DNA from 3 places in the Streptomyces sp. NPDC016459 genome. Region 1 is predicted to be linked to each of the others. Evidence: riboswitches for the same ligand, from Rfam matches in the RefSeq annotation. Region 1 holds a riboswitch; each other region holds the start of a gene.
What was found. A riboswitch is a leader RNA that binds a small molecule or an ion and turns the genes downstream of it on or off. The one in region 1 is predicted to bind thiamine pyrophosphate.
Positions count from the first base shown of each region.

Region 1 (7,323 bases):
GTCGGCATCTGAGTCCGTACGCTGACGCGACGGACACCGGACCCCCCGGTAGGGTCTGAGGCAGTCGTCGGCGCACGCGCAGGACGACCGCAGATCTGACAGGAGGCCATTGCCGTACGGGAAACCGCGAGGACCCAAGGCAATGGCCTCCTTCGTATGTGCACGAGGAGATCTCCATGAACCAGGGCGCCGTACAGGGCGACGACAACAACGGCAGGACGGCCGGGCGCTACATGCTGAAGCTGTCCGGAGAGGCCTTCTCCGGCGGTACCGGCCTGGGTGTCGACCCCAACGTCGTGCACGCCATCGCGCGTGAGATCGCGGCGGTCGTCCGCGACGGCGCGGAGATCGCGGTGGTGATCGGTGGCGGCAACTTCTTCCGCGGCGCCGAGCTCCAGCAGCGCGGCATGGACCGGGCCCGTTCCGACTACATGGGCATGCTCGGCACCGTGATGAACTGCCTCGCCCTCCAGGACTTCCTGGAGAAGGAGGGCATCGACTCACGCGTCCAGACCGCCATCACCATGGGCCAGGTCGCCGAGCCGTACATCCCGCTGCGCGCCGTGCGCCACCTGGAGAAGGGCCGCGTGGTCATCTTCGGTGCGGGCATGGGCATGCCGTACTTCTCCACCGACACCACCGCCGCCCAGCGTGCGCTGGAGATCGACGCCGAGGCCCTGCTCATGGGCAAGAACGGTGTGGACGGCGTCTACGACTCCGATCCGAAGGCCAACCCCGACGCGGTCAAGTTCGACGCACTGGAGTACGGCGAGGTGCTCGCCCGCAACCTCAAGGTCGCCGACGCCACCGCCATCACCCTGTGCCGGGACAACAACCTCCCGATCCTCGTCTTCGAACTGCTCACCGAGGGCAATATCGCTCGCGCGGTGAAGGGTGAGAAGATCGGCACGCTCGTGAGCGACCAGGGCACCCGGGCCTGACCCGAACCGGGGAACGGCCCCGCAAGGGGCTGGACAGAGCCCTGCCGGTCGTACACCGTGCAGGACACAACGCGACGACACGCAGGAGCATGTGGTGATCGAAGAGACCCTCCTCGAGGCCGAGGAGAAGATGGAGAAGGCGGTCGTGGTCGCCAAGGAGGACTTCGCCGCGATCCGCACCGGCCGTGCGCACCCGGCGATGTTCAACAAGATCGTGGCTGAGTACTACGGCGCCATCACCCCCATCAACCAGCTGGCGTCCTTCTCCGTCCCGGAGCCCCGGATGGCCGTGGTGACCCCGTTCGACAAGAGCGCGCTGCGCAACATCGAGCAGGCGATCCGGGACTCGGACCTCGGCGTCAACCCGAGCAACGACGGCAACATCATCCGGGTGGTCTTCCCGGAGCTGACCGAGGAGCGCCGCCGGGAGTACATCAAGGTCGCCAAGACCAAGGCCGAGGACTCGAAGATCTCGATCCGCTCGGTGCGCCGCAAGGCCAAGGAGACCATCGACAAGTTCGTCAAGGACGGTGAGGTCGGCGAGGACGAGGGCCGCCGCGCCGAGAAGGAGCTCGACGACACCACCGCGAAGTACGTCACGCAGGTGGACGAGCTGCTCAAGCACAAGGAAGCCGAGCTGCTCGAGGTCTGATGAACGACTCTTCCTGGGGGGCCCCGGCCGGTTCCGGCAGTAGGGGACCCGACCAGGGGCCCGTCCCGGCGGGTCCCGCATACGATCGGCATCTGGCGGCGCAGACTCGGCCCATGCCCATCGTGCCCGACGTTCCCGCCGGCGGATTCCAGGACGGTCACGGACGGGGGGCCGCTCACCCGAGCGGTCCCCTGTTCCGTGAGGAGACGCCGCACGAGCACCCGCAGGAGCCCATGCACAGCCCCGCCCCGCCTCCGCCGCCCGCACCCCGGAAGAAGAAGACCGCGGGGCGCGACCTGGGCGCGGCCATAGGGGTCGGGGTCGGTCTCGGCACCGTCGTCTTCGCGTCGCTGTTCATCTGGAAGCCGGCGTTCGTCGGGGTGATCGTGGTCGCCGTGGTGGTCGGTCTCTGGGAGCTGACCTCCCGCCTCCAGGAGCGCAAGGCGATCAAGGCTCCGCTGGTCCCGCTCGCGGTCGGCGGCGCGGCGATGGTCGTCGCCGGCTACGTCCGGGGTGCCGAGGGCGCCTGGGTGGCGATGGCGCTGACGGCGCTCGCCGTGCTGGTGTGGCGGATGACGGAGCCTCCCGGGGGTTATCTGAAGGACGTCACGGCGGGCGTGTTCGCCGCGTTCTACGTGCCGTTCCTCGCGACCTTCGTGGCGCTGCTGCTGACCGCCGAGGACGGTCCGCAGCGGGTGCTGACCTTCCTGCTCCTGACCGTGGTCAGCGACACCGGGGCGTACGCGATCGGCTGGCGCTTCGGCAAGCACAAGCTGGCCCCGCGGATCAGCCCCGGCAAGACCCGTGAGGGTCTGGTCGGCGGGGTGACGTTCGCGATGGCGGCGGGAGCTCTGTGCATGGAGTTCCTGATCGACGACGGCATCTGGTGGCAGGGCCTGATCATCGGTCTCGCGGTGGCGGCGAGCGCGACGCTCGGCGACCTCGGCGAGTCGATGATCAAGCGGGACCTGGGCATCAAGGACATGGGCACGCTGCTTCCGGGCCACGGCGGCATCATGGACCGCCTCGACTCCCTGCTGCCCACGGCACCAGTGGTGTGGCTGCTGCTCGCGCTGTTCGTCGGTACCGCCTGACCTGCGGTTCTTCACGTGAAGGGCTCGTTGTCCACAGGGGCGGCGGGCCCTTCTTCGTATCTCTGCGACACTGGTATCACCATGCCCAAGCCCGGAGAACTCACTTTCGTCGCCCCCCGCGGAGCCAAGAAGCCGCCGCGGCACCTGGCCGACCTCACGCCCGCCGAGCGGAAGGAGGCCGTCGCCGCGATCGGCGAGAAGCCCTTCCGTGCCAAGCAGCTGTCCACGCACTACTTCGCGCGGTACGCGCACGATCCCGCCGAGTGGACGGACATCCCGGCCGCCTCGCGGGAGAAGCTGGCCGGGGAGCTGCTTCCCGATCTGATGTCCGTGGTGCGGCACATCTCGTGCGACGACGACACCACCCGTAAGACCCTGTGGCGGCTGCACGACGGCACGCTCGTCGAGTCGGTGCTCATGCGCTACCCGGACCGGGTGACCATGTGCATCTCCTCGCAGGCCGGCTGCGGGATGAACTGCCCGTTCTGCGCGACCGGGCAGGCCGGGCTCGACCGGAACCTGTCGACCGCCGAGATCGTGCACCAGATCGTCGACGGCATGCGGTCCCTGCGCGACGGCGAGGTGCCCGGGGGACCGGCGCGGCTCTCCAACATCGTGTTCATGGGCATGGGAGAACCGCTCGCGAACTACAAGCGGGTCGTCGGCGCCATCCGGCGGCTCACCGATCCCGAGCCGGACGGTCTGGGCCTCTCCCAGCGCGGGATCACCGTCTCCACCGTGGGTCTGGTGCCGGCGATGCTGCGCTTCTCCGACGAGGGCTTCAAGTGCCGGCTCGCGGTGTCGCTGCACGCCCCGGACGACGAGCTGCGGGACACCCTGGTGCCGGTGAACACCCGCTGGAACGTGCGGGAGGTCCTCGACGCGGCCTGGGAGTACGCGGAGAAGTCCGGACGCCGGATCTCCATCGAGTACGCGCTCATCCGGGACATCAACGACCAGGCCTGGCGAGGTGACCTTCTCGGCCGACTCCTCAAGGGCCGACGGGTGCACGTCAACCTGATCCCGCTGAACCCGACGCCCGGTTCGAAGTGGACCGCGTCCCGTCCCGAGGACGAGAAGGCCTTCGTCGAGGCCATCGCCCGCCATGGCGTCCCGGTGACCGTCCGGGACACCCGGGGCCAGGAGATCGACGGTGCCTGTGGACAGCTGGCCGCCGCCGAACGCTGACCTTGTACTCTGAGCTCGAACACATCTCCATATTCCGACAGGGGAGCGCCACAGCGCTGAGAGTGCGGTCACCGTAGGACCGCAGACCCTCTGAACCTTGCCCAGGTCATTCTGGGTAGGAAGTTCGGTCGTTAACTCAAGCTGTTGCGCCCTGCCCGCGTCCGGTCCGCCGGTCGTGGGCAGGGCCGCGTCTCTTCCTGGTCATACCCAGGAGGAAATCTCAGTGAGCACCAAAATCTCCGTGAGCACCAAGAGGATGGCGGCCACCGCGCTCCTCGCGGCCCTGGGCGTCACCGCCCTCACCGCCTGCGGCACGGACGACGTCCGTGACGCCGCGGGCGCGTCCGGCGCGCCCGCTCCGAAGACCGTGACACTCGTCAGCCACGACTCCTTCAACGCCTCCAAGGAGGTGCTCGCGCAGTTCACGAAGCAGACCGGTTTCACCGTGAGGGTCCTCAAGAGCGGGGACGCGGGCGAGGCCGTCAACAAGGAGATCCTGACCAAGGGCTCCCCGCAGGGTGACGTCTTCTTCGGCGTCGACAACACCCTGCTGTCCCGCGCCCTCGACAACGGGATCTTCGTCCCGTACGAGGCGAAGGGCCTGGACCGCGTCCCGGCCGCGTACCGGCTCGACAAGGAGCACCGGGTCACGCCGATCGATTCCGGCGACATCTGCGTCAACTACGACAAGAAGTACTTCGCCGACAAGAAGCTGGCGCCGCCGCAGACCTTCGACGACCTGGTGAAGCCGGCGTACAAGGACCTGCTCGTCGTCGAGAACCCCGAGCGGTCCTCCCCGGGCCTCGGCTTCCTCCTCGGTACGGCCGCCAAGTACGGCGACGAAGGCTGGCAGGACTACTGGACGAAGCTCAAGGCCAACGGTGTGGAGACCGTCGACAGCTGGGAGCTCGCCTACAACCAGGAGTTCTCCGGTTCGGCCGGCGGCAAGCAGGCCGAGGGCGACCGGCCGCTCGTCGTGTCGTACGCCTCCAGCCCGCCGGTCGAGGTGCTGTACGGCGAGCCGCAGCCGAAGGTGGCGCCGACCGGCGTCTCCACCGGCACCTGCTTCCGGCAGACCGAGTTCGCCGGCCTCCTGAACGGGGCGAAGAACCCCGTCGGCGGCAAGGCGCTGATCGACTTCCTGATCTCGAAGGAGTTCCAGGAGGACATGCCGCTCCAGATGTTCGTGAACCCGGTGGCGAAGGACGCCGCCCTGCCGGAGCTCTTCACGAAGCACGGCGTGGTCATCGACAGGCCGCAGACCATGGCGCCCGAGAAGATCGCAGAGAAGCGTGACCCGTGGATCCAGCAGTGGTCGTCGCTCGTCCTGAAGTGACGCGCGACCTGCGGGGGAGCGCGGCGCGGCTGGGGCTCATGGCCCTGCCCGCCGCGTTCTTCGGGGTCTTCTTCGCCTGGCCGGTCGTCTCGATCGTCGAGCGGGGGCTGCGGCCCGACGGGGCGTGGCGGTTCGGGCGGATCGGCGAGACGCTGAGCCGGCCGGACATCCTCGACGTGCTCGGGTTCACGGCGTGGCAGGCGCTCGCCTCCACGGCGCTGACGCTGCTCGTCGCGCTGCCCGGCGCGTATGTCTTCGCCCGCTTCGACTTCCCCGGCAAGGGCGTGCTGCGGGCCGTGGTGACGGTGCCGTTCGTGCTGCCGACGGTCCTGGTCGGCACCGCGTTCCTCGCGCTCGTCGGCCGGAACGGTCTGACGGACGAGCTGTGGGGGCTGCGGCTCGACACGAGTGTGTGGGCGATCCTCCTTGCCCATGTCTTCTTCAACTACGCGGTCGTCGTACGGACCGTCGGCGGGCTATGGTCCCAGCTGGACCCGCGCCAGGAGGAGGCCGCCCGGGTCCTCGGCGCCTCGCGTCTGACGGCCTGGCGGACGGTGACGCTGCCCGCCCTCGTGCCGGCGGTGGCGGCGGCCGCCCTGATGGTCTTCCTCTTCACCTTCACCTCCTTCGGCGTCGTGCAGATCCTCGGCGGGGACGCCTACTCCACCCTGGAGGCGGAGATCTACCGCCAGACCGCCCGGCTGCTCGACCTGCCGACGGCCGCCGTCCTGACCCTCGTCCAGTTCGTGGCGGTCGGCGCGATCCTGGCCGTGCACGCCCGGACGGTACGGAGGCGGGAGACGGCGCTGCGGCTCGTACCGCCGGAGCGGACCGCGCGCCGGCCGCGCGGCGCCGGGCAGTGGGCGCTGCTCGGAGGCGTCCTCGTCTCGGTGGCGCTGCTGATCCTGCTCCCGCTCGGGGTGCTCGTGGAGCGGTCCTTCGCCGGGTCCGGCGGCTACGGCCTCGGCTACTACCGGGCGCTCGGCTCGCTCGACGAGTCCGGCACCTTCCTCGTACCGCCCCTGGAGGCGATCGGGAACTCGCTGCGGTACGCGGTGGCCGCCACCGGAATCGCGGTGCTGATCGGCGGGCTCGCGGCGGCGGCGCTCACCCGGCGGGCAGGCCGGCTGGTACGCGGCTTCGACGCGCTCCTGATGCTGCCGCTCGGGGTGTCCGCCGTGACCGTCGGCTTCGGTTTCCTCATCACCCTGGACGAACCGCCGTTCGACCTGCGGGCCAGCTGGATCCTCGTGCCCCTCGCGCAGGCCCTGGTCGGTGTCCCCTTCGTCGTACGGACGATGCTGCCGGTGCTGCGCGCGGTCGACGAGCGGCTGCGGGAGGCGGCGGCCGTGCTCGGCGCCTCGCCGTGGCGGGCCTGGCGGGAGGTGGACCTGCCGCTGGTGCGGCGGGCGCTGCTCATCGCCGCCGGGTTCGCCTTCGCGGTCTCGCTCGGCGAGTTCGGTGCGACGGTCTTCATCGCCCGGCCCGAGAGCCCGACGCTCCCGGTGGCGGTGGCCCGGCTCCTCGGGCGGCCCGGCGAGCTCAACTACGGCCAGGCGATGGCCCTCTCGACGATCCTGATGGTGGTGTGCGCGGTGTCCCTGCTGCTGCTCGAACGGCTCCGGACCGACCGGACCTCCGGGGAGTTCTGATGCTGAGACTCGATCGCGCGACCGTACGGTTCGGGGAGCGGGCCGCGCTGGACGCCGTGGACCTGGAGGTCGCCGAGCACGAGATCGTGTGCGTCCTCGGGCCCAGCGGCAGCGGCAAGTCCACGCTGCTGCGGGTCGTCGCCGGACTCCAGGACCTCGACGGCGGCCGGGTGCTGCTCGGTGGCGCCGACCAGAGCGGGGTGCCGGTGCACCGGCGCGGGGTGGGCCTGATGTTCCAGGACCATCAGCTGTTCCCGCAGCGGGACGTGGGTGGCAATGTCGCCTTCGGGCTGCGGATGCGGGGGGCGGGCCGCGCCGAACAGACCGAACGGGTGGCGGAGCTGCTCGACCTCGTCGGCCTGCCGGGCGCCGAGCGGCGGTCGGTCGCCGCGCTCTCCGGCGGCGAGCAGCAGCGGGTGGCGCTGGCCCGCGCGCTGGCGCCCCGGCCCCGGCTGCTGAT
Region 1 is NZ_JBEYCR010000015.1:53,835-61,157, reverse strand. Features, by position in the region: gene tsf (translation elongation factor Ts) at 1-12, shown strand, start outside; gene pyrH (UMP kinase) at 177-941, shown strand; gene frr (ribosome recycling factor) at 1,036-1,593, shown strand; gene ABZ567_RS27310 (phosphatidate cytidylyltransferase) at 1,593-2,687, shown strand; gene rlmN (23S rRNA (adenine(2503)-C(2))-methyltransferase RlmN) at 2,769-3,875, shown strand; TPP riboswitch at 3,905-4,015, shown strand; gene ABZ567_RS27300 (thiamine ABC transporter substrate-binding protein) at 4,132-5,211, shown strand; gene ABZ567_RS27295 (iron ABC transporter permease) at 5,250-6,863, shown strand; gene ABZ567_RS27290 (ABC transporter ATP-binding protein) at 6,863-7,323, shown strand, end outside.

Region 2 (7,323 bases), on a different contig from region 1:
GCGTACGGGCGATGAAGGCATTCCGACTGGACGAACTGGAGGCGGAGCGTGCCGCGAACAAGGGCGCGTACCTCCAGTTCCTGCGGGAGCGGAACATGTCGGTGGGCCTGTACGCGCTCGACGCCGGGGAGCTCGACCCCCAGCAGCCGCACCGTCAGGACGAGGTGTACTTCGTCGTGAGCGGCCGGGCGGCGATCACGGTCGGGACGGAGACGACCCAGGTGGCGCGCGGCAGCGTGGTCTATGTGCCCGCCGGGGTGGAGCACAGGTTCCACCACATCAGCGAGGACCTGCGAGTGATGGTGGTCTTCTCCCCGCCGGAGAGCTGAGGGTCGGGGAGCCCGAACCCCCTAGGGGGCGGATCAGGGGAGAGCGGGGGCCACGACGCCCCCATGGGCCTCTTCCGGCCCCTAGCCTTGAGGTTGTTCGGCGCGGAGTGCGCGGAACGGACTTCGAGAGCGAGGTAGGACGATGGCCGTACAGGAGATTCTCGCGGGGATGCCCTGGTGGGTGAAGTGGGTCGCCATACCGGCGCTCGCCCTGCTCGTCTTCGGCGGGCTGATCACCAGCGTCCTGGCCTTCGTGGTCGGACTGCTGTTCAAGGTGCTGCTCTTCGTGGCCCTCGTCGCCGGACTGATCTACGTCGTAAGGAAGTTCAGCGCCTCCGGCCGCTCGCGTGAGGAGTGGTAGCACAAGCTACTGATCGGTATGGAGGCGACGGAGGGTATTAGCCCGGCCGGGGGAACGCACCGGTCGAAACAGGGCAGGGGCCCAGGGGCTGCCCTTAGAGTGGGATCTCTCCGCCGCTTTGGGGACTACAGGTGTAGATCTCCCTACTGACCAGCGGTTTCCCAGGCCCGGCGGGCGCGCGGGGGCGGCCCCCGCGGGCGGGTGCGATGCATCCGTCGTCACGCCTGGGGGTGACCTTTGGCCACGGCTACGCATACGGCTGCGCCTACCCTGATCGGCTCGGTTCAGCGCGCGCTGAGACTTCTGGAGGCCGTGGCCTCCCATGAGGGCGGCGCGCCGGCCAAGCAGCTCGCCCGTGAGACGGGCCTCCCGCTGCCCACCACGTACCACCTGCTCCGCACCCTGACGCACGAGGGCTATCTGCGCCGTGAGAAGGGTGTGTTCGTGCTGGGGGAGGCCGCCGTCCGGCTGGCCGGCGGCGAAGCCGTGCAGAATCGTCGCATCAAGATCGAAGACTCCCTTGCCCGCTGGCGGGACGAGATCGGTGTGCCGGTGTACTTCGCCCTCTATCGAGAGGGGGAGATCGAGCTCGTCGCCGTCGCCGACACTCCGGCCGCCCCCGCCGTGGAGGAATGGGCCGATTTCCGGCAGACCGCCCACGCCCATGCGATCGGTCAGTGTCTGCTGAGCCAACTCGATGTGAAATCTCGTCAAGACCACCTCGACCGGCATCCGGTGGAAGCCATCACCCCGTTCACTGTGCGTAACCGCCGCATGCTTGTGGAACGTTTGGATGGTTTGGGGCGAATGGAGCCCCTGGTGGAGCGTCAGGAATATGCACTCGGCACGGTCTGTGCCGCGATCCCCATCACCGCGGGCTCCGCGGCGGCCGCAATGGCCATTTCCCTCCCTCTTCACCAGGAAGAACAGTTGCTCCCCGCAGTCGAACGACTACGCACGGAGATCGGACGGCTCTTCAACTCCCTCGCTTTCTCTATCAGTATCTGAAAAATCACTCCTTGTGATCTGCTAGCGCGTACAGCACGATTGCGTCAAGAGGGCACGGGGGATCATTCCTGGCCGTTTCGGTCACAGCTTTCAGCAGCTGTGTTTACACAACTGCTCCATCTACTGCGGGGTACACGATGCGAGAGTCCGTTCAGGCGGAAGTCCTGATGAGCTTCCTCGTCTCCGAGGAGCTCTCCTTCAGGATCCCGGTCGAACTGCGATATGAGACCCGGGATCCCTACGCGGTGCGGATGACCTTCCACCTTCCCGGGGACGCTCCTGTGACCTGGGCGTTCGGCCGGGAACTGCTGCTCGACGGCATCGCCCGGCCGAGCGGGGACGGCGATGTGCACATCGCCCCGACGGAGCCCGAAGGCCTCTCGGACGTCTCCATCCGGCTTCAGGTCGGCGGCGACCGTGCCCTGTTCCGGGCCAGCGCGCCGCCGCTCGTCGCCTTCCTCGACCGTACGGACAAGCTCGTCCCGCTCGGTCAGGAACGGAGCCTCGGCGACTTCGAGGACAACCTGGAGGCCGCTCTCGGCCGGATCCTGGCCGAGGAGAGCGCGGGACCCGCCGCCTGAACCGGCGCCCACCCCCTCGTCCGTCTGCCACCACGCGGCTCGTACGTCGCCCACCACCTCGGGCTCGTACGTCACCCACCATGACGTGGCTCCTACGCCTCACTTGGCGCGGCGGCGCCGTCCGCCCCGTGCCGTCGCGGGCCGGGTCCCCCCGGAAGCCGGTCGGTCGGCGGAGACCACCAGGGCCGCGAGCGCCGTGGTGACCGGCACGGAGGCGACCAGGCCGATCGACCCCACCAGGGTCCGCACGATCTCCTCGGCGACCAGCTCGCTGTTGGCCACCGTCCCCATGCTGCTCTGCGCGATCGAGAAGAGCAGCAGCAGCGGGAGGGCGGCGCCGGCGTAGGCGAGCACAAGCGTGTTCACGACCGAGGCGATGTGGTCGCGTCCGATCCGGATGGCGGCCCGGTACAGGGCGCGCGGCCCCATGCCCGGGTCGGCCTGGTGCAGTTCCCAGACGGCCGAGGTCTGGGTGACCGTCACGTCGTCGAGCACACCGAGCGAACCGATGATGATTCCGGCCAGGAGCAGGCCGGACATGTCGATGCCCGGGTACAGGCCGTGGATCAGACCGGTGTTGTCGTCGGTGTTGCCGCTGAGCGAGGCCCAGCCGATGAAGAGCGAGCCGAGCAGACCGATCAGAAGCAGCGAGATCAGCGTCCCGAGCACCGCGACCGAGGTGCGGGCCGAGAGGCCGTGGCACATGTAGAGGGCGATCAACATGATTGCGCTCGACCCGACCACCGCCACCACCAGCGGATTCGATCCCTCCAGGATCGCCGGCAGGATGAAGAACGTCAGCACCAGGAAGCTCGCGACGAGCGCGATGAGCGCCATTACGCCGCGCATCCGGCCGACGAGCACGACGACGAGGGCGAAGATCCCGGCCAGTACCGCCAACGGCACCTTGCGGTTCACGTCGGTCACCGAATACTGCAGGTCACGCGGGGCGTCGGGAGCGTACGCCACCACCACCCCCTGGCCCCGGTCCAGTTGGCGGGGCGCGTCCGGCTGCACGATCTCGGTGAACCTGCGTCCCTTCTCCGGGCCGCTGACCAGTTCGACGGTCGCCTTCTCGCACTGGCCCTGCTGGGACTCGACGGCCTCGCGCCCCTCCGGGGTGGAGGTGTCACCGGTCGGCGGGACCTGCGCGGCGTTCACGTCCTTGCAGTCGACCTGCTCGACGGCGACGACCCTGCCCTGCTCGGTCTGCCGGTCGAAGCCGACCCCGGTGCGGTCGTGCGCCGGGGCGCCGCCCGGCCACAGCACCGCGAGGCCGACCACGACGGCGGTGGCGAAGGGGATCAGGACGGCGGCGATGACCTTGCGCAGGTGCCGGGACACCGGGGCGGCGGGGCCGTGGCTGTGGCTGTGGCCGTGCCCCTGGCCGTGCCCGTGGGAGGGGCCGGGACCGGGGTCGTGGCCGTGCGGCTCGGGAGTCTGCTCGGGGGAAGTCACCGACCGATCATCGCAAGAACGGCGGGGGCCCACTGTTCAGCACGCCAGGGATGACGCTAGCGTGGTGGCACCTTTGCACACGCGGGAGCTCGGAGCACCGGGCTGAGAGGGCGCTGATCACCGTACGCGCGTACGGGAAGAGGCTGCGCCGACCGCCGAACCTGTTACCGGGTAATGCCGGCGTAGGGAGATCGGTCTCATGACCATTCAGGACGCACGCACGCCTGCCTCCGACCAGGACGGCACCTCTGTCGACGGCGAGCGCACGCCGGGCTGGCACAAGGGGTACGTCCAGGGCTCGCGCCCCGACCTCAGGGTGCCGGTCCGTCAGGTACACCTCACCAACGGCAAGGACGTCACGCTGTACGACACCTCCGGCCCGTACACCGACCCCACCGTCGACACCGACGTACGACGGGGCCTCCCGCCGCTGCGCGAGAACTGGATCATCGGCCGCGGCGACACCGAGGAGTACGCGGGCCGCCCGGCCCGCCCCGAGGACGACGGCATCAAGCACACCTCACCGCGCGGCGGCGGGCTCAAGAACCTCGACGCCGTCTTCCCCGGCCGCCCGCGCCTGCCGCGCCGGGGCCGTGACGGCCGGGCGGTGACGCAGCTCGCGTACGCCCGCCGGGGCGAGATCAGCCCGGAGATGGAATACGTGGCGATCCGGGAGAACGTCTCCCCCGAGGTCGTACGGGACGAGATCGCCGCGGGTCGCGCGGTGCTCCCGGCGAACGTCAACCACCCCGAGATCGAGCCGATGATCATCGGCAAGCGGTTCCTGGTGAAGGTCAACGCCAACATCGGCAACTCCGCCGTCACCTCCTCCATCGAGGAGGAGGTGGAGAAGATGACCTGGGCGACCAAGTGGGGCGCCGACACGGTCATGGACCTGTCCACCGGCCGCAACATCCACACCACCCGCGAATGGGTCCTGCGCAACTCCCCCGTCCCCATCGGCACCGTGCCGCTCTACCAGGCCCTGGAGAAGGTCGACGGCCGGGCCGAGGAGCTGACCTGGGAGATCTACAAGGACACGGTCATCGAGCAGGCCGAGCAGGGCGTGGACTACATGACCGTGCACGCCGGCGTACTCCTGCCGTACGTGCCGCTCACCGCGCGCCGCAAGACCGGCATCGTCTCGCGCGGCGGCTCGATCATGGCCGCCTGGTGTCTCGCGCACCACAAGGAGAACTTCCTCTACACGAACTTCGAGGAGCTCTGCGAGATCCTGGCGGCGTACGACGTCACGTACTCACTCGGCGACGGGCTGCGCCCCGGTTCGATCGCGGACGCCAACGACGAGGCGCAGTTCGCGGAGCTGCGTACGCTCGGCGAGCTGAACACGATCGCCAAGCGCCACAACGTGCAGACGATGATCGAGGGCCCCGGGCACGTCCCGATGCACAAGATCAAGGAGAACATCGACCTCCAGCAGGAGATCTGCGAGGAGGCGCCGTTCTACACGCTCGGCCCGCTGACGACGGATGTGGCGCCCGCGTACGACCACATCACCTCCGGCATCGGCGCGGCGATGATCGCCTGGTGGGGGACGGCGATGCTCTGCTACGTCACGCCCAAGGAGCACCTGGGCCTGCCGAACAGGGACGACGTGAAGACGGGTGTCATCACGTACAAGATCGCGGCTCACGCGGCGGACCTCGCGAAGGGGCACCCGGGCGCGCAGGAGTGGGACGACGCGCTCTCGGACGCGCGGTTCGAGTTCCGCTGGGAGGACCAGTTCAACTTGGCGCTCGACCCGGACACCGCGCGGGAGTTCCACGACGAGACGCTGCCGGCGGAGCCCGCGAAGACCGCGCACTTCTGCTCGATGTGCGGTCCGAAGTTCTGTTCCATGAAGATCTCGCATGACATCCGTCGTGAGCACGGCGGTACGCAGCAGGAGATCGAGGCCGGCATGGCGGAGAAGTCCAAGGAGTTCGCCGCGAGTGGTAATCGCGTCTACCTGCCGCTGGCGGACTGACGCCTTCCGGGTCCTGTCCTGACCCTTCCGGCGCATGATCCGGCCCGCGACCCCGGGGGAGTCGCGGGCCGGTGGCGTGCCGGGGAGGGGTGGCCTACTGGTTGACGGGCGGGCCGGGGGACGGGCCTGTGGGCGGGGCGGTGGCGGCGAGGACGTCGCGGAGGAAGGGGAGGATGCCGCGCTCGAGAAGGGCGCGGCGCCAGGCCTCCCGGGCGCGGGACAGCTCGTCGTCCGGCGCGGCGCCCGTGCTGACCTCGGCCGGACTGTTGCGCAGGGCCGTGACGAGGAGCCCGGCGGCCGCGCAGAGCAGTCCGGCCGCGGCCACGGCGCCGAAGACCAGGCCGGCGGTCAGCAGCGTCGCCCCGAACACCAGCGAGGGGGCGAGGGCCCGCAGGACCGCGCCGACCAGCAGGAGTATGACGGCGGCCGCCCCGGCGAGGACGGGCACCAGGACGGTGAAGATCGCGACGACGCCCGCGCCGGGGCCGGGACGGTCGGAAGGGACCGGTGGCCGGGCCCCGAGCGCGGCGCGGTTCTGCTCGCGGACCTTCACGAAGTGGTCGTACTCGCTCGCCGCCGCGCTGGTGACCAGCGACGTCGCGTTCAGCGTCAGGGCGCGCAGTTGCGCGAGCGTGAGCCTGGTCCCGGCCCCGGCGAGGTCCGGGCGTGCGTGGGCGGTGCTGAGTGCGTCGTCGAGGATCCGCTCGTACTCGGCGCGGTCCTCGGTCAGCAGGTGCGGAGCCACGTTCATGTGCGTCCCCCGATGCTCCGTCGGCCCGGATCAGCCGTGGAACACGGTGGGTCGGGCGGAAACGGAGGAGAGCCTGCTACGGATGCACCTGATGGTAGGACGGGGGTGCCACACGCTGACAGGGTGTTTCCGGAATTCGCCTTTCGCGGATGCGCAGGGTGATGCCTCAGCGGTCCAGGGGGAGCTGGACGACCAGGAGCTTTCCGGCCATGGTCACTCCGCCGTCCATGGCGATCGCCAGACCGCCCGCGTACACGTGCGGACCGTCGACGACCGGGCCGGCGCTGCCCTCGCCGTCCTCCGTGCCGACCTGGCCGAGGAGGTACGGGATCGGGCTGTGGCCGTGGACGATCCGGCGACCGCCGTAGGTGGAGAGCAGTTCCTGGACGGCCTGCGGGCCGCCTTCGTCGCGGAAGGCGAAGCGCTTGGTGAACTTGCGGAAGACGTCCCAGACCTCGTCGGCGTCGTTGCGGTTGAGGATCTCGTGGACCGTGTCGTTGACGTCCTCGATGGTCTCGCCGTATTCGAGGTACGCGGTGGTGTCGGAGTGCAGCAGGAGGTGGTCGTCCTCGCGCACGACGGCGTCGAGCCGGGACATCCACTGGAGGTGGACGTCCTGGAGCCGGTCCATGTCGTGCTTCTGGCCGCCGTTGAGCAGCCAGGCGGCCTGGAAGGTCGCGGTGCCGGCGCCGGAGTTCACTGGCGTGTCGCCGAAGCGCTTGGCGCCGATGAGCAGCAGCTCGTGGTTGCCCATGAGGGCCTTGCAGTAGCCGCCGGCGGCGGCGGCCTCGGCGGAGAGCCGCATGACGAGGTCGATGACGCCGATGCCGTCGGGGCCGCGGTCGGTG
Region 2 is NZ_JBEYCR010000004.1:203,622-210,944, reverse strand. Features, by position in the region: gene ABZ567_RS13375 (cupin domain-containing protein) at 12-329, shown strand; gene ABZ567_RS13370 (DUF5326 family protein) at 472-690, shown strand; gene ABZ567_RS13365 (helix-turn-helix domain-containing protein) at 928-1,698, shown strand; gene ABZ567_RS13360 (SsgA family sporulation/cell division regulator) at 1,836-2,279, shown strand; gene ABZ567_RS13355 (YibE/F family protein) at 2,379-3,737, opposite strand; TPP riboswitch at 3,809-3,943, shown strand; gene thiC (phosphomethylpyrimidine synthase ThiC) at 3,937-5,724, shown strand; gene ABZ567_RS13345 (hypothetical protein) at 5,819-6,475, opposite strand; gene ABZ567_RS13340 (metallophosphoesterase) at 6,642-7,323, opposite strand, start outside.
Region 2: it holds a riboswitch for thiamine pyrophosphate, as region 1 does, so the genes downstream of both, thiC (phosphomethylpyrimidine synthase ThiC) here and ABZ567_RS27300 (thiamine ABC transporter substrate-binding protein) in region 1, are expected to answer to the same signal.

Region 3 (7,323 bases), on a different contig from region 1:
CGGGACGTGCCCGCCGACGGGGTTGCGCATGAGTCTCTACAGTCCCTTGATCGTGATGCTGACGGTGGAGCCCTCGGGCGCGGTCGCGCCGCCCTCCACGGACTGGTCCGCGACCGTGTCGCCGAGGTAGGGGAAGGACTTCTCGACCTCCACCTGGAAGCCCGCGTCCTCCAGGGCCGCGCGGGCGTCGTCGGCGGTCTCGCCGGTGACGTCCGGGACCTCGACGAGCTTGGGGCCCTTCGAGACGGTGAGGGTGACGGCGTCGCCCTCGGCGGCCCTGCTGCCCTCGGCGAGGGACTGCGCGGCGACGGCTCCGGCGTCCTCGGGGGAGTGGACCCGCTCCGGGGCGACCCGCACGGTGAGCCCGGCCTCCTGGAGGAGGGCCGTGGCGTCGCCGACGGTCTCGCCGGTGACATCGGGTACGTCGATCGGTGCGCCCTTGCTGACCACCAGGGCGACGGCCGAGTCCGGCGCACGCTCGGTGCCGGGCTCGGGGTCGGAGCTGATCACGGAGCCCCGGGCGACGGAGTCGCTGAACGCGGTGGAGGTCACCCCGGGTGCCAGACCCTCCTTCTCCAGCATGCGCCTGGCCTCGGCGAGCGGCTTGTTCCTGAGGTTGGGCACCTTCACGATCTCCGGGCCCCGGGACAGGGTCAGGGTGACGGTGCCGTTGCCCCGGAGGCGCTCGCCCGGAGCCGGGTCGACGGCCATGACGGTGCCGCGCTCGTACACGTCGCTGAACGCGCGCTTCGTCGTGCCGACCTCAAGACCGGCGTCGGTGATCCGCTCCGTCGCGACCGTCTCGGTCTGGCCGAGGACGGCGGGGACCCGGGTGAACTGGCCGGAATTGATGTACCAGACGCCGGCGCCGAGCCCGAGGACGAGCAGGACACCGAGGACGATCAGAAGGGGGCCGCGCGGGGGCCGGCGGCGGGTCGGCGGCGAGGGAGCGGGGGGCTCCGGCGCGGGCAACCGGTTCGTGTGCAGCACCGGCTGGGGGTCCTCCGCCCCGGCGGCCGGTACGGGCCGGGTGATCACACTGGTCCGGTCCTCAGCCGTGTCCCGGGCCCCCGGCCGGGCCTGCGGGGGTACGGCGTCCAGCTGCTCCTCGCCGAGCGCGGCGCGGGCCTCCCGGAGGAGGGCGAGCAGGGCGACGGCGTCGTGCGGGCGGACATCGGGGTGGCGGGCGGTGGCCGCCGCGACCAGCTCGTCGAGCTCCAGGGCGAGGCCGGGGACGGTGGCCGAGGGGGCGGGCACGTCGGTGTGGAGGTGCTGGTAGAGCACCTGGGCGGGGGTGTCGCCGCCATGGGGCTTGCCACCGGTCAGCATCTCGTACAGGACGACACCGCAGGCGTACACGTCGGCGCGGGTGTCGGCGGTGCCGTGCTCGATCTGCTCCGGCGCGAGGTACGAGACGGTGCCGAGGACCGAGCCGGTGGTGGCGGTCGCCGAGCCCACGGTCCGTACGAGACCGAAGTCGGCGACCTTGACCCGGCCGTCGTCCCCTATCAGGACGTTCTCCGGCTTCATGTCCCGGTGCACGAAGCCGGCCCGGTGCGCGGCGCCCAGCGCGGCGAGCATCGGCTCCAGGATGTCCAGGGCGGCGCGGGGTGCCAGGGCGCCGCGCTCGCGCAGGACGTCTCGGAGGGTGCAGCCGTCGACGTACTCCATCGCCAGGTAGACGTACGCACCCTCGGCGCCCTGGTCGAAGACCCCGACCACGTTGGGGTGGGCGAGGCGGGCGACGGACTTCGCCTCACGGATGAAGCGCTCGACGAAGGCGGCGTCGGTCGCGAGGGCGGGATGCATCACCTTGAGCGCGAGGACGCGGTCGAGGCGGGTGTCCACGGCCCGGTAGACCGTGGCCATCCCGCCGACGGCGATGCGCGCGTCGACGCGGTAGCGGCCGTCGAGCAGCCGCCCGACGAGGGGGTCCTGAAGGGTCGTGTCCACGGCGACGAGTCTACGAGCCGTGGGGCGGGGGGTCAGAAGGCCGGGCGTTCCGGGTCCAGGCGGGGGCGGCCGGCGGACGGGGAGGACGCCTCCGCGAAGTGGCGGCGGGGGATGCGGCCCGCCCGCCACGCCAGCCGCCCCGCCTCGACCGCGTGCCGCATCGCCGCCGCCATCAGGACCGGCTCCTGCGCCCGGGTCACCGCCGACGCCAGCATCACGGCCGCGCACCCCAGCTCCATCGCGAGCGTCGCGTCGGACGCCGTGCCCGCGCCCGCGTCGAGGATCACCGGCACCCCCGCCCGCTCCGTGATCAGCTGGAAGTTGTGCGGGTTGCGGATGCCGAGCCCGGAGCCGATGGGGGAGCCGAGCGGCATGATCGCCGCGCAGCCCACGTCCTCCAGCTTCCGTGCGAGGACCGGGTCGTCGTTGGTGTAGGGGAGGACGGTGAAGCCGTCGTCCACGAGGGTCTCGGCCGCGGCGAGGAGCTCCTCCCCGTCCGGCAGCAGGGTCCGCTCGTCGGCGACGACCTCCAGCTTGATCCAGTCGGTGCCGAGCGCCTCCCGCGCGAGCCGTGCGGTCAGGACCGCCTCGCCGGCCGTGAAGCAGCCCGCCGTGTTGGGCAGGACGCGGATGCCGAGCCGTTCCAGTACGGAGAGGACCGAGCCCTGCACGGTGGGGTCCAGGCGCCGCATGGCGACCGTCGTCAGTTCCGTACCGCTGGCGGTCAGCGAGCGCTCCAGGACGTCGAGGCTGGGCGCCCCGCCGGTGCCCATGATCAGGCGCGAGGAGAACTCCGTACCGCCGAGGACGAAGGTGTCGTCGGACATCGCGTTCAGCCTCCCTGTACCGCGGTGAGGACCTCGACCCGGTCGCCTTCGCCGAGGAGCGTCGACGGCCACTGCCCGCGCGGCACGACCGTCTCGTTGAGGGCGGCGGCGACCCCGGAGCGGGCCGTGGTCAGGGTGGCGACGAGGGCGTCGAGGGTGAGGGGGCCGGAGAGCTCGCGCGGTTCTCCGTTCACGGACACGTTCATGCGGGCTGCTCCTGACGTACGGGAGGGGCGGGGGCGAAACGGCGGGGGGTGAAGGGGCGCGCCTCGTCGGGGAGGACGCCGGTGGTGAGGACCTCGGCCATGACGTCGCCGGTGACGGGGGTGAGCAGGACCCCGTTGCGGTAGTGCCCGGTGGCCAGGTGCAGACCGGGAAGCGCGGTGGGGCCGAGCAGCGGCGCGTTGTCGGGGGACGCGGGGCGCAGGCCCGCCACGGTCTCGGTGAGCGGCAGCTCGGTGATCCCGGGGACCAGCTCGTGGGCGTCGCGCAGCAGCTCGTACACCCCGCCCGCCGTCACCGTGGTGTCCCAGCCGAGTTCCTCGCTGGTGGCGCCGACGACGAGCTCGCCGTTCTCGCGGGGCACCAGGTAGACGTGGCTGCCCCGCACGACGGCCCGGACGGTCCGGGAGAGGAAGGGGGCGTACGCGGCCGGCACCCGCAGTCGCAGCACCTGGCCCTTCACGGGGCGGACGGGCGGCAGCGCCTCGGCCGGCACGCCCGCGAGCCGCCCGCTCAGGCTTCCGGCGGCCAGGACGACCTGGTCGGCCGTCAGTTCCCGGCCTCCGGCGAGCACGGCGCCGCGCGCGCGGTCCCGCACCACCGTCAGGCTCTGCGCGAGGGCGCGGTGGAAGACCACCCCGGCCCGCTCGCAGGCGACGAGGAGCGCGGCGGCCAGTCGGCGCGGGTCGACCTGGTGGTCGCCGTCGACCCGCAGCCCGCCGCGCACCCCCGGGGCGAGCATGGGTTCGAGGCGGCGGCACTCGCGGCCGCTGAGCCACTCGGAGGCGAGCCCGCAGCGGGTCTGCAGGGCGTGCAGTTCGCGCAGGTGGGCCCGGTCGTCGGCGTCGAGGGCGACGGCGAGGGTGCCGCAGGCGCGGTAGCCGACGTCGTGCCCCGTGGACTCCTCGAGCTCGGCGACGAAGGCGGGGTAGCGCGCGGCGGAGGCGAGGTTGAGCCCGAGCAGGGTCTCCTCGCCGTAGTGGAGTTCGGTGACGGCGGCGAGCATCCCGGCCGCGACCCGTGCGGCGCCGCCGCCGGGGTCCGGGTCGACGACGGTGGTGCGCAGTCCGCGCCGGGCGGACCGCCAGGCCGTGACCAGGCCGACGATGCCGCCCCCGATCACGAGGACATCGGAGATGTCGGAGACATCGGAAGAACGCATGGGCGTCCAGCCCCTCCCTTCGCCGGCATGACCCGGATCAGGTTCGTACGGTCGGAGGCCGTCCCAGCCTCCCTCTCAGCCCGGTGCGTCCGGGCTCCCGCGAGTGCTTTACGCCCGCCAGACTAGCCTCCGTCCCCGAGGCGGCCACAGACCCCTCCTGGCCTCCGCATTCCTGATGGCTCGTCAGATGCGTAAGGTGGTCGGGTGAGCGAGCAGAAGCAGGCCCAGCAGCATGTCGTGATCGTCGGCGCCGGGATGGCGGGCGTACAGACCGCCGTCGCCCTGCGTGAACAGGGCTTCACCGGCCCCCTGACCCTCATCGGGGCCGAACCCCACCAGCCCTACGACCGGCCCCCGCTCTCCAAGGCCATCCTCCTCGGCAAGGCCGAGGACTCCGCCTTCGACGTCGACTTCGAGGTCCTCGGCATCGAGCTCCGCCTCGGCCTGGACGTCACAGGACTGCGCGCCGCCGACCACGAGATCGACACCGAGGCCGGACCCGTCCGCTACGACATCCTGGTCGTCGCCACCGGCGCCCAGCCGGTCACCCTGCCCGGCGCCGAGGGCGTCCCCGGCGTCCATCTGCTGCGGACCCTCGACGACGCCGTACGCCTCGGACCCGTCCTGGAGCGGCGCCACACCGTGGTGGTCGTCGGCGCCGGATGGATCGGCGCCGAGTTCGCCACCGCCGCGCGCGAGGCGGGCTGCGCCGTCACCGTGGTCGAGGCCGCCGACCGCCCCCTCGCCGGCGCACTGCCCGCCGAGGTCACCACCCCCATGGCCGAGTGGTACGGGGCCCACGGCGCCGAACTCCTCACCCATGCGCGCGTGGACACCGTCGAGCCCGGCCGCGTCCTCCTCGCCGACGGCCGCGAGCTCCCCGCCGACGCCGTCGTGGTCGGCATCGGGGCCCGCCCCGCCACCGGCTGGCTCACCGGCTCCGGCATCGTCCTCGACCCCGGCGGCGCCGTCACCGCTGACGAGCGGCTGCGCACCTCCCTGCCCGACGTGTACGCCGTCGGCGACTGCGCCTCCTTCCCCTCCGCCCGCTACGGCGAACGCCTCCTCGTCCACCACTGGGACAACGCCCTACAGGGCCCCCGCACGGTCGCCGCCGCGATCACCGGGGCCGCGGACACGCCGTACGACCCCGTCCCGTACTTCTGGTCCGAGCAGTTCGGCCGCTTCGTCCAGTACGCCGGCCACCACGCGGACGCGGACCGACTGCTCTGGCGCGGCGATCCCGCCGACGAGGCCTGGTCCGTGCTCTGGCTGCGGGCCGACGTGCCGGTGGCCCTCCTCGCCGTCGGCCGCCCCCGCGACCTGGCCCAGGGCCGCAAGCTCATCGAGACGGCGACGGCCGTGGACCCCACGCGCGCGGCGGACCCCTCCGTACCCCTGAAGGCGGCAGTCGCGTAGGGCCCGACTACCGGCTGTCAGCCCGGGATGGCAGGCTTGTCCTGTGACCGAGATTGACGTAAAGATCGATGCGCTCGTCCCCGCCTGGCTCTACGTGCCCGACATCGCGGAGATGCTCGACATCGAGGTGACGCGCGTGCGGCAGCTGATCAAGGAAGGTCAGCTGATCGCCGTGCGCCGTGGAGAGAACAACGCCCTGCAGATCCCCGCCGCCTTCATCCAGGGCGACAAGATCGTCAAGGGCCTCGTCGGGCTCCTGACCGTGCTGCGGGACGACGGCTTCACCGACGAGGAGATGCTGGAGTGGCTCTTCACTCCGGACGAGAGCCTGCCGGGCACGCCCGCGCAGGCCCTCGGCGAGAACCGCGGCACGGAGGTGAAGCGCCGCGCCCAGGCGCTCGCCCTCTGACACACGTACGCCCGAAGACACCACCAGCGGGTGTCGCGGTGGCCGGCTCCTCGCGGGGTCGGCCGCCGCGGCGCCGGCGACACCGACGGGGGGAACCCACCCATGCCCACGCCTCGTGAGCGGCTCGCCGACGCCCGGCTCTACCTGTGCACCGACGCCCGGAAGCGCCAGGGAGACCTGCCCGCCTTCCTCGACGCCGTGCTCTCCTCCGGCGTGGACATCGTGCAGCTCCGCGACAAGGGCATGGAGGCCGGTGAGGAGCTGGAGCACCTCGCCGTCTTCGCCGACGCCGCCCGACGCCACGGCAGGCTGCTCGCCGTGAACGACCGGGCCGACGTCGCCCACGCCATCGCCTCCGACGTGCTCCACCTGGGCCAGGGCGACCTGCCCGTGCCCGCCGCCCGCGCCATCCTCGGCGACGAGGCCCTGATCGGCCGGTCCTGCCACGCCGAGAGCGAGGCGGCCGCGGCCGCCGCCGAACCGGGCGTCGACTACTTCTGCACCGGCCCCTGCTGGCCCACCCCGACCAAGCCCGGACGGTACGCACCGGGCCTCGACCTCGTGCGGTACGCGGCGGGCCTGGCCCAGGACCGGCCCTGGTTCGCCATCGGCGGCATCGACGAGACCAACCTCGACGAGGTCCTGGACGCGGGCGCGCGCCGGATCGTCGTCGTCCGGGCCATCACCGAGGCCGACGACCCGGCGGCCGCGACCGCCGCCCTCGCCAAGCGGGTCCGGGAGCGCGCGGGGGAGTAGGGGCCTGGCCGAGGTGGCGTCCGGGACCGGCGCGCCCGCCCTGCGGAACTCGGCGGTTCGTCCAAGGACGCGCCCCGCCGGCTGTCCGAAACGGTGTCCATCAGCCGGACACCGTGTACGCCGCCCGCCGCACCCCGTCTAACCTGCCGGTATGGCCCTTGGTACCGCTTCCGTCCGTTCGGACCGCGCCCGCACGGTCCGCGAGATCCTCGCCTCCGGCGGCACGTCGTACTCCTTCGAGTTCTACGCGCCCCGGACCGAGAAGGGCGAACAGGGCCTCTGGAACGCACTGCGCCGGGTCGAGGCGGTCGGACCGAGCTTCGTCTCCGTGACCTACGGCGCCGGCGGCTCCACCCGCGGCGGCACCGTGAAGGCCACCCAGAAGATCGCCTCCGACACCACGCTCACCCCGGTCGCCCACCTCACCGCCGTCGACCACTCGGTCGCCGAGCTGCGCAACGTCCTCGGCCAGTACGCCGACGCCGGCATCCGCAACATGCTCGCGCTCCGAGGCGACCCGGCCGGCGACCCGCTCGGCGAGTGGGTCGAACACCCCGAGGGCGTCCGGTACGCGG
Region 3 is NZ_JBEYCR010000001.1:326,032-333,354, reverse strand. Features, by position in the region: gene ABZ567_RS01480 (deoxyribonuclease IV) at 1-30, opposite strand, end outside; gene pknB (Stk1 family PASTA domain-containing Ser/Thr kinase) at 37-1,953, opposite strand; gene ABZ567_RS01470 (thiazole synthase) at 1,986-2,780, opposite strand; gene thiS (sulfur carrier protein ThiS) at 2,786-2,986, opposite strand; gene thiO (glycine oxidase ThiO) at 2,983-4,164, opposite strand; TPP riboswitch at 4,162-4,275, opposite strand; gene ABZ567_RS01455 (FAD-dependent oxidoreductase) at 4,369-5,583, shown strand; gene ABZ567_RS01450 (Rv2175c family DNA-binding protein) at 5,627-5,992, shown strand; gene thiE (thiamine phosphate synthase) at 6,095-6,748, shown strand; gene metF (methylenetetrahydrofolate reductase [NAD(P)H]) at 6,900-7,323, shown strand, end outside.
Region 3: it holds a riboswitch for thiamine pyrophosphate, as region 1 does, so the genes downstream of both, thiO (glycine oxidase ThiO) here and ABZ567_RS27300 (thiamine ABC transporter substrate-binding protein) in region 1, are expected to answer to the same signal.